DNA from 2 places in the Azospirillum sp. UFLA03-27 genome. Region 1 is predicted to be linked to the other one. Evidence: riboswitches for the same ligand, from Rfam matches in the RefSeq annotation. Region 1 holds a riboswitch; the other holds the start of a gene.
What was found. A riboswitch is a leader RNA that binds a small molecule or an ion and turns the genes downstream of it on or off. The one in region 1 is predicted to bind thiamine pyrophosphate.
Positions count from the first base shown of each region.

Region 1 (5,256 bases):
CGCTCCATCAAGCCAACGGTCATGGGGCCCGCGCCGCTTTGAGGAAGTCCTCGACCGCCATGGAGCAGCCCTTGGCGTCCGCCCCGTCGGCCCGGCCGAGAAGCTGGAAGCCGCCGTCCACCTCCACCCCCGCGTCCTCGGTCAGAATGGCGGAAGCGCAGTTGAAATGGGCCAGATCGTGATGGACCAGCACGCCGACGCTGCCGCGCGGCACCTCCTGCCCGGTCAGCGGGTTGATGACCCGGCTGCGGATCCAGTGCGGGCCGGACTTCACCGACGGGCAGGACTCGTTGCCGTCGTCGTAGAACTGGGTGCTCAGCTCCGTCATGCCGTACATGTTGATGCACAGCCGGCGCGGCACGCCGAAGGTGGCGGACAGGCGGCTGTAGAACTCCTCCGCCGCCATCTCCCGCGACTGGCCCTTGAAGCCGCCGGTGTCGAGGACGCGGCTGCCCGCCGGCAGGGCGAAGCTCCACCCCCGCTCGGCCAGCGCGTCCATCAGATGCACGACGCTGAAGCTCGCCCCCAGCAGGGCGTAGGGTTCGCCGGTTTCCTCGGCGCGGGACAGCGCCTCGATCGCCCCGTCCACGTCCAGCCCGGCGTCGGAGACGAAATAGCGGCTCTCATCCGTCCCGAACTCGCTCTTCGCCAGCGCCAGATAATGGGCGAGCGAGGAGTTGGGCATCGCCTGCTTGGTCGGGAACAGGATACCCATGCGCAGCCGGTCCCACTCTCCCATGAAGCGGCGGCGGAAATTGACGGTCATCGAGCGGTCGTAGACCGCCAGCGTCGGATGGTGGCTCTTGCCCCGCACGCCCTTGGTGGTGCCGCTGGTCATGAAGACGTGCGGGCACTCCTCCGGCGGGCGTCCGCTCAGCGTCAGGTCCTTGAAGGCGCTGATCGGCACAGCGGGCACGTCGCACCAGCTCTTCACCGTGCGCAGGGTGCGCGCCCGCTGGGTGGCGAAGCGGCGGTAGGGGGCGTTGGTCTCGAACTGGTGGGCGAAGACGGCCAGCGCCATGCGGTTGAACGCCTCCTCGTCCGCCTCTCCGGCGGCGATGAAGGCCAGCAGCTCTTCGACAAGTCGGGCTTCGGTCACGTCCGCACACACCTTTTGCAGCGCCAACAAACTGTTGCCGGAGCAAGCGGTGTCTGGATGGAATGGGGGTACGCCGTGCCGCCCTTCAGTCCCGTCCCTACGCCGGTATGACCCGGATCAGGTTCGATGGGTCACCGCGTTGTCCGGATGAAAGCGCCGGACCGGCGGAGTCTCAGCCTCCTAGCGAGGCCCCCCAGGGAACACTTCGCAAGCTAAGGGACCGGCCCCCGCCCGTCAAGGAGGTCGGGTTCAAGGAGGTCGGGTTCAGGCGGCGTCCTTCACCACCTCCAGGACCATGGCGATCTCGTCGATGACGTTGTTCTGGCTTTCCATCGCCTCCATCACCTCCTGGTTCGTGACCTCCCCGGACGCCAGCTTGTGGTGCCAGCGCGGGGTCGGGGCGTAGACGATCGACAGCATGCGGAAATCGACGTTCAGGTGCATGGCCAAGCGGGTGTTGGGCCAGCCGCGCTCGATGAATTTCCGGTTCTCCTCCATCGAGAACAGGCTCAGCACGTTGGGCGTAATGGGGCGGACGTGGGTCGGATCGCCGAGATAGCCGTCGCTGCGCGGGTGCGGCACCTTGATGGTGATCCGCGCGCCGTGGCGGCAGACGCGGTACAGCTCCTTCATGATGTTCAGGAAGCCCTCGGTCGTCTGGCCCATATGCTCCAGCGCGTGGATGAGCTGGACGTCGGCGACGCTGCTCTCCTCGAACGGCCAGGGCACGACCTCCAGGTCGGCGACGATGTCCGGCCCGAAGGTGCCGTACTTGTCCACGTTGACGTAGCCGGCAAGCCGCGTGTCGCCGCAGCCGAGGTTGAGCTTGAGGTCCGACATCGCACGCGTTTCCGGCCAGCCGTTGTTGTTGCCACGAATGCGACCTTACACCTCCCGCCGCAGCAGCGACAGGGCGGCCATCGCCATGACCTGCGCGGAATGGACCATGTCGTCGATGTCCACATACTCGTCCGGCTGGTGGGCGAGGTCGAGGATGCCGGGGCCGTAGGCGATGCAGTCCTTCAGATGCCCGACCCGCGCGATGTGCTTCTGGTCGTAGGTGCCGGGGGACACCACCTGCACCGCCGGGCGGCCCAGCACCGTCTCGATGGCCGCCCCCACCCCCCGCACCACCGGCGCGTCGGCGTCGGTCAGGGTGGGCAGAAAGGCCAGAACCTCGCGCAGCTCGTAATCGAAGCCGGGGCGCTCGCGGCGCAGATCCTCCAGGATGGCGGTGATCTCCGCCCGCACCTCCTCCGGGTCCTCCTCGATCAGATAGCGGCGGTCGATGACCATACGGCAGCGGTCAGGCACCATCGGGCTGGGCAGGCCGCCGTGATCCTCCGGCTGGCCGCCATGGATGGCGTTGATGTTCAGGGTGGACTGCCGCGCCCCCTCCGGCACCACCGGCATGGCGGTGCGCTTGGCGGCCAAGCGGGGGAGCAGCTCCGTCTCGATCCGGTGCAGCACGGCGCCCATATGGCGCACCGCGCAGTTGCCGAGGAAGGGCATGGAGCCGTGGGCGACGCGGCCCTTCGTCTCGATCTCCGCCCACCAGACGCCGCGGTGGCCGATGCACACACGGTCCACGTTCAGCGGCTCCGGGATGATGACGTGGTCGACCCGCGGGCGGGAGAAATAGCCGAGCGTGGCGAGATGCCCGACCCCGCCGTAGCCGCCGGACTCCTCGTCCACCGTGCCGGAGATCTCCAGCGCGCCGGGGAAGGGGATGCCCTCCTCCAATATCGCTTCGACGGCGATGATGGAGGCGGCGATCCCACCCTTCATGTCGCAGGCACCGCGGCCGTAGACGCGCCCGTCCTTCACCACCCCTTCGAAGGGATCGACCGTCCAGCCCTGGCCGGCGGGCACCACGTCGATGTGGCCGTTGAAATGCACGCAGGGGCCGGGCTCGCGCCCTTCGATCCGCGCGACGACGTTGGTGCGCGGGTAGCGGTCGCTGTCGCCGGGCGCCCCGTCCGCCCGCACATACTCCACGGCGAAGCCGCGCCCGGCCAGCCGGCGCCCGAGGAACTCCGCGCAGTCGGTGTAGACGTCGCCGGGCGGGTTCACGGTGGGGATGCGGATCAGGTCGCGGGTCAGCGCGACGAGGTCGTCGCGCCGTTCCGCGATCCGGCGGAACAGCGACTCCCGGTGGTCGAGCGGCATGCTTCCCCCCTGCGCACAATTCGTTGCGCGGAAGGATCGGTCATGCCGGCCCGCCTGTCGAGAGATGATCCGCGCCTCACTCCGCCGCGCGATGCCGCAGCCGTTCGTCCTCGTTGGCCCGGCCATTGCGGAGCTGCTCCTCGTACCAGCGGCGGTGATGGTCCTTGGCCCAGTTCTCGTCCACCACGCCGCTGCCCATGGCGTCGAAGGCGCCCTCCATGCCGATGGTGCCGATGTAGATGTGCCCGATGATCAGCGCGATCATCAGCGCGGCCACCACCCCGTGCGCCACATGCAGGATCTGCATGCCGCCGATCCCGGTGACGGCGAAGGGCATCATCAGCAGGAAGCCGGTGAGCGACAGCGCGAAGCCGCCGAACACCACCGCCCAGAAGACGCCCTTCTGGCCGGCGTTGAAGCGCCCGGCCTCGGGATGCTCGCCGGACTTGTTCAGCACGCCGCCGAGCGTCTTCAGCCAGACGAGATCGGCCTTCTCCGGGATGTTGTCGCGCACCCAGAGCACAAAGATCATCAGCAGGCCGAGGACGAAGGGCACGCTGAAAAAGTTGTGCATGTACTTGCTGGCCTCGGCCAGCATCGTGAAGTTCGGGTGGCCGATCAGCGGGATCAGCAGCATGCGCCCGAAGGTCAGGATCAGCCCGGTCAGCGCCATGAGCAGGAAGCTGACCGCCGTCGTCCAGTGGGCGAAGCGGTCCATGCCGCTGAAGCGCGGCACCGGGCGCCCCGACCGGCCGCCATGGATGCGGATGGTGCCGCGGATCAGGTAGAAGATCGCCAGCACCGCGATCGGTCCCAGGATCAGCGCGCCCGCGATGATCTTCAGCCAGACCATGCGGAACTCGCGCCACTCCCGCCCCTCCGGCTGGACCAGGACGCCCAGCTTCTCGTCGGGAATGCTGACCCGTCCGGAAAGCTTGCCGTCCGGCGTCTGGTAGAGCTGCACCTCGTCCTTCGAGGTCGGCGAGGTCGGCCCCGGCGTCTGGTAGAACTGCGCCTGCACCGCCGGGGCGGCGAGCAGCAGAACGAACAGGACCAACAGGGGGCGCAGGAGCTTCGTCATGTCGCGTCCTTCCCTAGAGAAAATGCGCTTCGCGGGGTGCTGCATCGGGACAGCCTTGCCCCCACCCGCTCAGCTCCCCCCGGTGCCCTCGCGGCCCGGGCTGAAGGCGTCGCCGCGGTCGTTCCGGCCATAGGCGGTGGACCAGCCCCAGGCGCCGGAGCCGTAGCCGCGGCGCACCGTCCGCTCCTTGTAGATGTCGGCCAGAACATCGCCGTCACCAGCCATCAGCGCGCGGGTGGAGCACATCTCCGCGCAGAGCGGCAGCTTGCCCTCGGCCAGCCGGTTGGCGCCGTATTTCTGATACTCCTCCATCGTGTTGTCCGCTTCCGGACCGCCGGCGCAGAAGGTGCATTTGTCCATCTTGCCGCGCCCGCCGAAGTTGGTCGCCTGCGGGTACTGCGGCGCGCCGAAAGGACAGGCGTAGAAGCAGTAGCCGCAGCCGATGCACAGGTCCTTCGAGTGCAGCACCACCCCGTCCGCCGTCTGGTAGAAGCAGTCCACCGGGCAGACCGCGGCGCAGGGCGGGTCGTTGCAGTGCATGCAGGCCATGGAGATCGACCGTTCGCCCGGCACACCATCCTTCAGCGTGATGACGCGGCGGCGGTTGATACCCCAGGGAATGTCGTGCTCGTTCTTGCAGGCGGTGACGCAGGCGTTGCACTCGATGCAGCGTTCCGCGTCGCACAGGAATTTCATGCGGGCCATGAATGTCTATCCTCCCTGGGGCGCGTCAGGCCGGTTCGACGCGGCACAGCGTCACCTTGGTTTCCTGCATGAAGGTCATAGGGTCGTAGCCGTAGGTCGTCACCCCGTTGGCCGGCTCGCCCAGGACGATGGGGTCGGTGCCCGGCGGGTAGTTCTCCCGCAGGCTGTTGCCCTGCCAATAGCCGGAGAAGTGGAAGGGCAT
Region 1 covers NZ_JAUQTX010000153.1:4,813-10,068, forward strand. Annotated here, with positions in the region: gene Q4I23_RS20945 (acyl-CoA reductase) at 1-23, opposite strand, end outside; gene Q4I23_RS20950 (LuxE/PaaK family acyltransferase) at 20-1,099, opposite strand; TPP riboswitch at 1,176-1,305, opposite strand; gene Q4I23_RS20955 (class I SAM-dependent methyltransferase) at 1,364-1,939, opposite strand; gene Q4I23_RS20960 (acetylornithine deacetylase/succinyl-diaminopimelate desuccinylase family protein) at 1,985-3,268, opposite strand; gene Q4I23_RS20965 (formate dehydrogenase subunit gamma) at 3,345-4,349, opposite strand; gene fdh3B (formate dehydrogenase FDH3 subunit beta) at 4,419-5,054, opposite strand; gene Q4I23_RS20975 (formate dehydrogenase subunit alpha) at 5,080-5,256, opposite strand, start outside.

Region 2 (5,256 bases), on a different contig from region 1:
CGCTCACGAAAATTTGTTGATGACTCCACGGATTATCCGCCACACTCACCGTCAAGGCATCACGAATATGGCGTCTGGCATGCCAACGGCATGCATCCGGATTGCCCTGTTCGAAGGATAAAGCGAAGCGGTCGGGCACCGAACGCACCCCGCGCGCGCCAGGACAAGAACGAGATCGCGGACCATCCGGGAGGAACCATATGCGCCAAACCGGTGCGCAAAGCGCCCTGCCTGTCGGCGGGCGTTGGATGCAGTTGCTTGCCGGCGTCATCTGCATGTCGATGATCGCCAATCTGCAGTACGGATGGACCCTCTTCGTCGAACCCATCGACGACAAGCACGGCTGGGGCCGTGCGGCCATCCAGGTGGCCTTCACCATCTTCATCGTCACCGAAACATGGCTGGTGCCCGTCGAGGGCTGGTTCGTGGACCGCTTCGGCCCGCGGATCGTCGTGCTGTTCGGCTCGGTGCTCTGCGCCGCCTCCTGGGCGCTGAACGCGGTGGCGGATTCGCTGCTCGTGCTCTACGTCGCCGCGGCCATCGGCGGCATCGGGGCGGGCGCCGTCTACGGCACCTGCGTCGGCAACGCGCTGAAATGGTTTCCCGACCGGCGCGGTCTGGCCGCCGGCATCACTGCGGCAGGCTTCGGAGCCGGCTCCGCCCTGACGGTGGTGCCCATCGCCACGATGATCGAGACCTCGGGCTACGAGGCGACCTTCATGGCCTTCGGGCTGGGACAGGGGCTGGTGGTCTTCGCGCTCGCCTGGCTGCTGGTCGCCCCGCCGTCCGCTCCGCTCGCCCGCGGCGGCTTCGCCACCCCGCCCGCGCAGCGGCAATACACGCCGAGCCAGATGGTCCGCACACCGGTCTTCTGGGTCATGTACGCCATGTTCGTCATGGTGGCCGGCGGCGGGCTGATGGCGACGGCCCAGCTCGGCCCCATCGCCCAGGATTTCGGGCTGGCCCACGCTCCGGTCAGCATCCTCGGCCTGACCCTGCCCGCCCTGACCTTCGCCCTGTCCATCGACCGGGTGCTGAACGGGCTGACCCGCCCGTTCTTCGGCTGGGTGTCCGACCACATCGGGCGCGAGAACACCATGTTCATCGCCTTCGCCATCGAGGCGGTGGGCATCGTCGCGCTCAGCCTCTACGGCCGCGACCCGGTGGCCTTCGTGCTGCTGACCGGTCTGGTCTTCTTCACCTGGGGCGAGATCTACAGCCTGTTCCCGGCCTGCTGCGCCGACACCTTCGGGTCGAAGTTCGCCGCCAGCAACGCCGGGCTGCTCTACACCGCCAAGGGCACGGCGGCGCTGCTGATCCCCTTCGCCAACATCATCGCCGACGCGACGGGAAGCTGGCACGCTGTCTTCCTGCTGGCCGCCGCCGTCAACGCGCTGGCCGCGGTGCTGGCCCTGTTCGTCCTGCGCCCGATGCGCAACCGCATGGCGGCGGAGTCGCTGACCGCGTCGGGCGGCCGAAGCGTAACGGCCATGTCCTGACGCTCTCTTCCCCTCCCCCCGCCTTGGGGAAGGAGCCGAAGCGAGGGGGCGCCTGCAAGGGCGCCCCCTTTTCGATTTGGGAGGTCAGTCCGCCGCCTGCCCCTCCTCCAGGTAGATCTCCCCGCCCTTGGCGCGGAAGCTCTCCGACATCTCGGCCATGCCGGAGTTGGCGTATTCCCGCACCTCCTGCGTGATCTTCATCGAGCAGAACTTCGGTCCGCACATCGAACAGAAATGCGCGACCTTCGCCCCTTCCGCCGGCAGGGTCTGGTCGTGGAAGCGCTCCGCCGTCTCCGGGTCGAGCGACAGGTGGAACTGGTCGCGCCAGCGGAACTCGAAACGGGCGCGCGACAAGGCGTCGTCGCGTTCCTGGGCGCCGGGATGGCCCTTGGCGAGGTCGGCGGCGTGGGCGGCGATCTTGTAGGTGACCACACCCACCTTCACGTCGTCGCGGTCCGGCAGCCCCAAATGCTCCTTCGGCGTGACGTAGCAGAGCATCGCCGTGCCAAACCAGCCGATCATGGCGGCACCGATGGCGCTGGTGATGTGGTCGTAGCCCGGCGCGATGTCGGTGGTCAGCGGCCCGAGCGTGTAGAAGGGCGCCTCGCCGCACAGCGCAAGCTGCTTGTCGACGTTGGCCTTGATCTTGTGCATGGGCACATGGCCCGGCCCCTCGATCATCACCTGCACGTCGTGCTTCCACGCGATCTTGGTCAGCTCGCCCAATGTCTCCAGCTCGGCGAACTGGGCGGCGTCGTTGGCGTCGGCGATGGAGCCGGGGCGCAGACCGTCACCCAGCGAGAAGGCGACGTCGTACGCCTTCATGATCTCGCAGATCTCCTCGAACCGCTCGTAGAGGAAGCTCTCGCGGTGATGCGACAGGCACCATTTCGCCATGATCGAGCCGCCGCGCGACACGATGCCGGTGGTGCGCTTCGCGGTCAGCGGGATGTGCGCCAGACGGATGCCGGCGTGGATGGTGAAATAGTCCACCCCCTGCTCCGCCTGCTCGATCAGCGTGTCGCGGAAGATCTCCCAGGTCAGGTCCTCGGCCTTGCCGCCGACCTTCTCCAGCGCCTGATAGATCGGCACGGTGCCGATGGGGACCGGGCTGTTGCGCAGAATCCATTCACGGGTGGTGTGGATGTTGCGGCCGGTGGACAGGTCCATGACGGTGTCAGCACCCCAGCGGATCGACCAGACCATCTTGTCGACCTCCTCCCCCACCGAGGACGCGACGGCGGAATTGCCGATGTTCGCGTTGATCTTGGTGAGGAAGTTGCGGCCGATGATCATCGGCTCCGATTCGGGGTGGTTGATGTTGGACGGGATGATCGCCCGCCCGCGCGCCACCTCGTCGCGGACAAACTCCGGGGTCACATGGTCGGGGATCGAGGCGCCGAAGTCGTCACCGTCCCGCGCCGCCGCCTCGGCCAGCCGCTGGCGGCCCAGATTCTCGCGGACGGCGATGTACTCCATCTCCGGCGTGACGATGCCGGCGCGGGCGTAGGCCATCTGCGTGACCGCCCGGCCCGGCTTGCCGCGCAGCGGACGGCGCCCGGCGCGGTCGAAGACGGGCACGGCGCGCGTCTCGCCGACGCGCAGCCCGTCGTCTTCCGGACGGACCTCGCGGCCCTCATAGGCCTCGACGTCGCCGCGGGCCTCGATCCAGGAGCGGCGCAGCTCCGCCAGGCCGCGGCGGATGTCGGTCTGCACGGCGGGATCGCTGTAAGGGCCTGAGGTGTCGTAGACGCGCACCGGCGGCTCGCCACCGCCGACATGGATGTCGCGCATCGCCACGCGCAGGTCGGGGAAGCGCTCCCCGGCCACATGGACCTTGCTGGACGACGGCAGCGGGCCGGTCGTCACCGAGAAATGGTCCGACGGCGCGGCGTCTTTCGAAGCAGGGGGAAGAGAGTCGGGCATCTGCTATGGATCTCCATCGCACATAGGATCGTTGGAGACCCGGGTGTGACGGAGTGGCAGAACGGACGACCGGAGCGGTCCCCATGGAGGGGTGCGCGATGGGGGTGCGCGTGACCGTGGCCCGTTTGTTCCTGTCCCTACGCCGGTACGACCCGGATCAGGTTCAAAGGGTTCGGCGCCTTACGGCATCATCTCAGCCCCGTGCTATGGGGCTCCCCTTGGAACGTCGCCATGCTGAACGATCCGCCCCACCCACGTCAATGCGATTCACGGCGCGATTCACGGCGAATCCCACCCAATCAATGCAATTGGCGCGGTTCTGGTATCCATTATCTGGTATACAAAATCCTATTGCTCAGCCTGAGCCGGGCCGCTATGCTGCATCACAACAACAAAAAGCAACGCCCCCTCCCGAGTGCCCGGAGCCCGTCCCATGCTCGAATCCCAGATGATCGCCTTCGTCGCCCTGGTCGGCCTGATGGGCCACGGCCTGACCCTGCTGATGCGGGAGGATGACGAGTGGACTTCCGATCCGCAGGACGAGCAGCCGGACGGCCTCTGGTCGTCAGAGCGCTTCAACCAGTCCGGCGAGGGCCACAACCGTCCTTTCTTCCTGGAATGAAAAAGGCCGCCGCGCGGGGTGTGCGCGGCGGCCTTCATCGGAGGACCGTAACCGGAAGTGTGCGGGCCGATCAGTGGCCGGGCTGCACCGCCAGCCCACCCGCACCCTGCTGAGCGGCAAGTTCGGCGTTTCGGGCATGGTGTTTGCGCAGCATTGGCCGCAGGACCGCGATGGCGCAGAAGGCCGCGATGAGGTCCATGGTGGCACAGATGTAGAGCACGGTCGCCCAGGTGCCGGTGGCTTCCATCAGCAGGTTGCCCAGCGGGACCAGCAGCGCCGCAACGCCCTTGGCGCAGTACAGGACGCCGTAGATCTTTGCAGCATGCTTGGTGCCGAAGGTGTCCGCCGAGGTGGCGCTGAACAGGCTGTACACTTCGCCCCAGGCCAGGAACACCAGCCCCGACAGGATCAGGAACATGATCGGGTCGTGGCCGAAGCGGCTGAGCATCAGGATGCCGAGGCCTTCGAAGGTGAAGGCAATGAACATCGTCGCTTCACGGCCGATGTGGTCGGAGACGAAGCCGAACAGCGGACGGGAGATGCCGTTCATCACGCGGTCGAGCATCAGCGCGAAGGGCAGTGCCGCCATGGTGATGCCGAACAGGCTGATCGGGGCTTCCTTCACGCCCAGATCGTGTGCGATCACGCCGAGCTGGGCCACCGCCATCAGACCGCCCGACACGGTGCAGATGAACATGAGCATCATGACCCAGAAGACCGGCGTCTGCAGCGCTTCCTTGAGCGTGTAGTCGCGGCGGGACTGCAGGACCTTGGTCGAGGCCTTCACCTGATCCTTCTGCGGGGCGCGCAGGAAGTAGGCGGCGATGAGGATGATCGTGCCCTGCAGCAGGCCGAACCAGAAGAAGGTCGCCTGGTAGCCCGAGGAGTGGATCATGTTGGCGATCGGCAGGATGGTCACGGCCGAGCCGGCACCGTAGCCGCCCGCGGTCAGGCCGACGGCGAGGCCGCGCTTGTCCGGGAACCACTTGAGGGCGCTGTTGACGCAGGTGGCGTAGACGCAGCCGACGCCGATGCCGCCGATGGCCGAGCCGACATAGAGCATGCCGAGCGAGCCGGCGTAGCTGTCGACGATCCAGGAGAGGCCGGTCATCACGCCGCCGAAGGCGACGATGGCGCGGGGGCCGTAACGGTCGATGAAGTAGCCTTCGATGGGGGTCAGCCAGGTCTGGACGACGACGAAGACGGTGA
Region 2 covers NZ_JAUQTX010000039.1:3-5,258, reverse strand. Annotated here, with positions in the region: gene oxlT (oxalate/formate MFS antiporter) at 201-1,499, shown strand; gene thiC (phosphomethylpyrimidine synthase ThiC) at 1,584-3,425, opposite strand; TPP riboswitch at 3,542-3,654, opposite strand; gene Q4I23_RS08665 (hypothetical protein) at 3,859-4,047, shown strand; partial or broken gene oxlT (oxalate/formate MFS antiporter) at 4,118-5,256, opposite strand, start outside.
Region 2: another riboswitch for thiamine pyrophosphate. It lies ahead of thiC (phosphomethylpyrimidine synthase ThiC); the one in region 1 lies ahead of Q4I23_RS20950 (LuxE/PaaK family acyltransferase).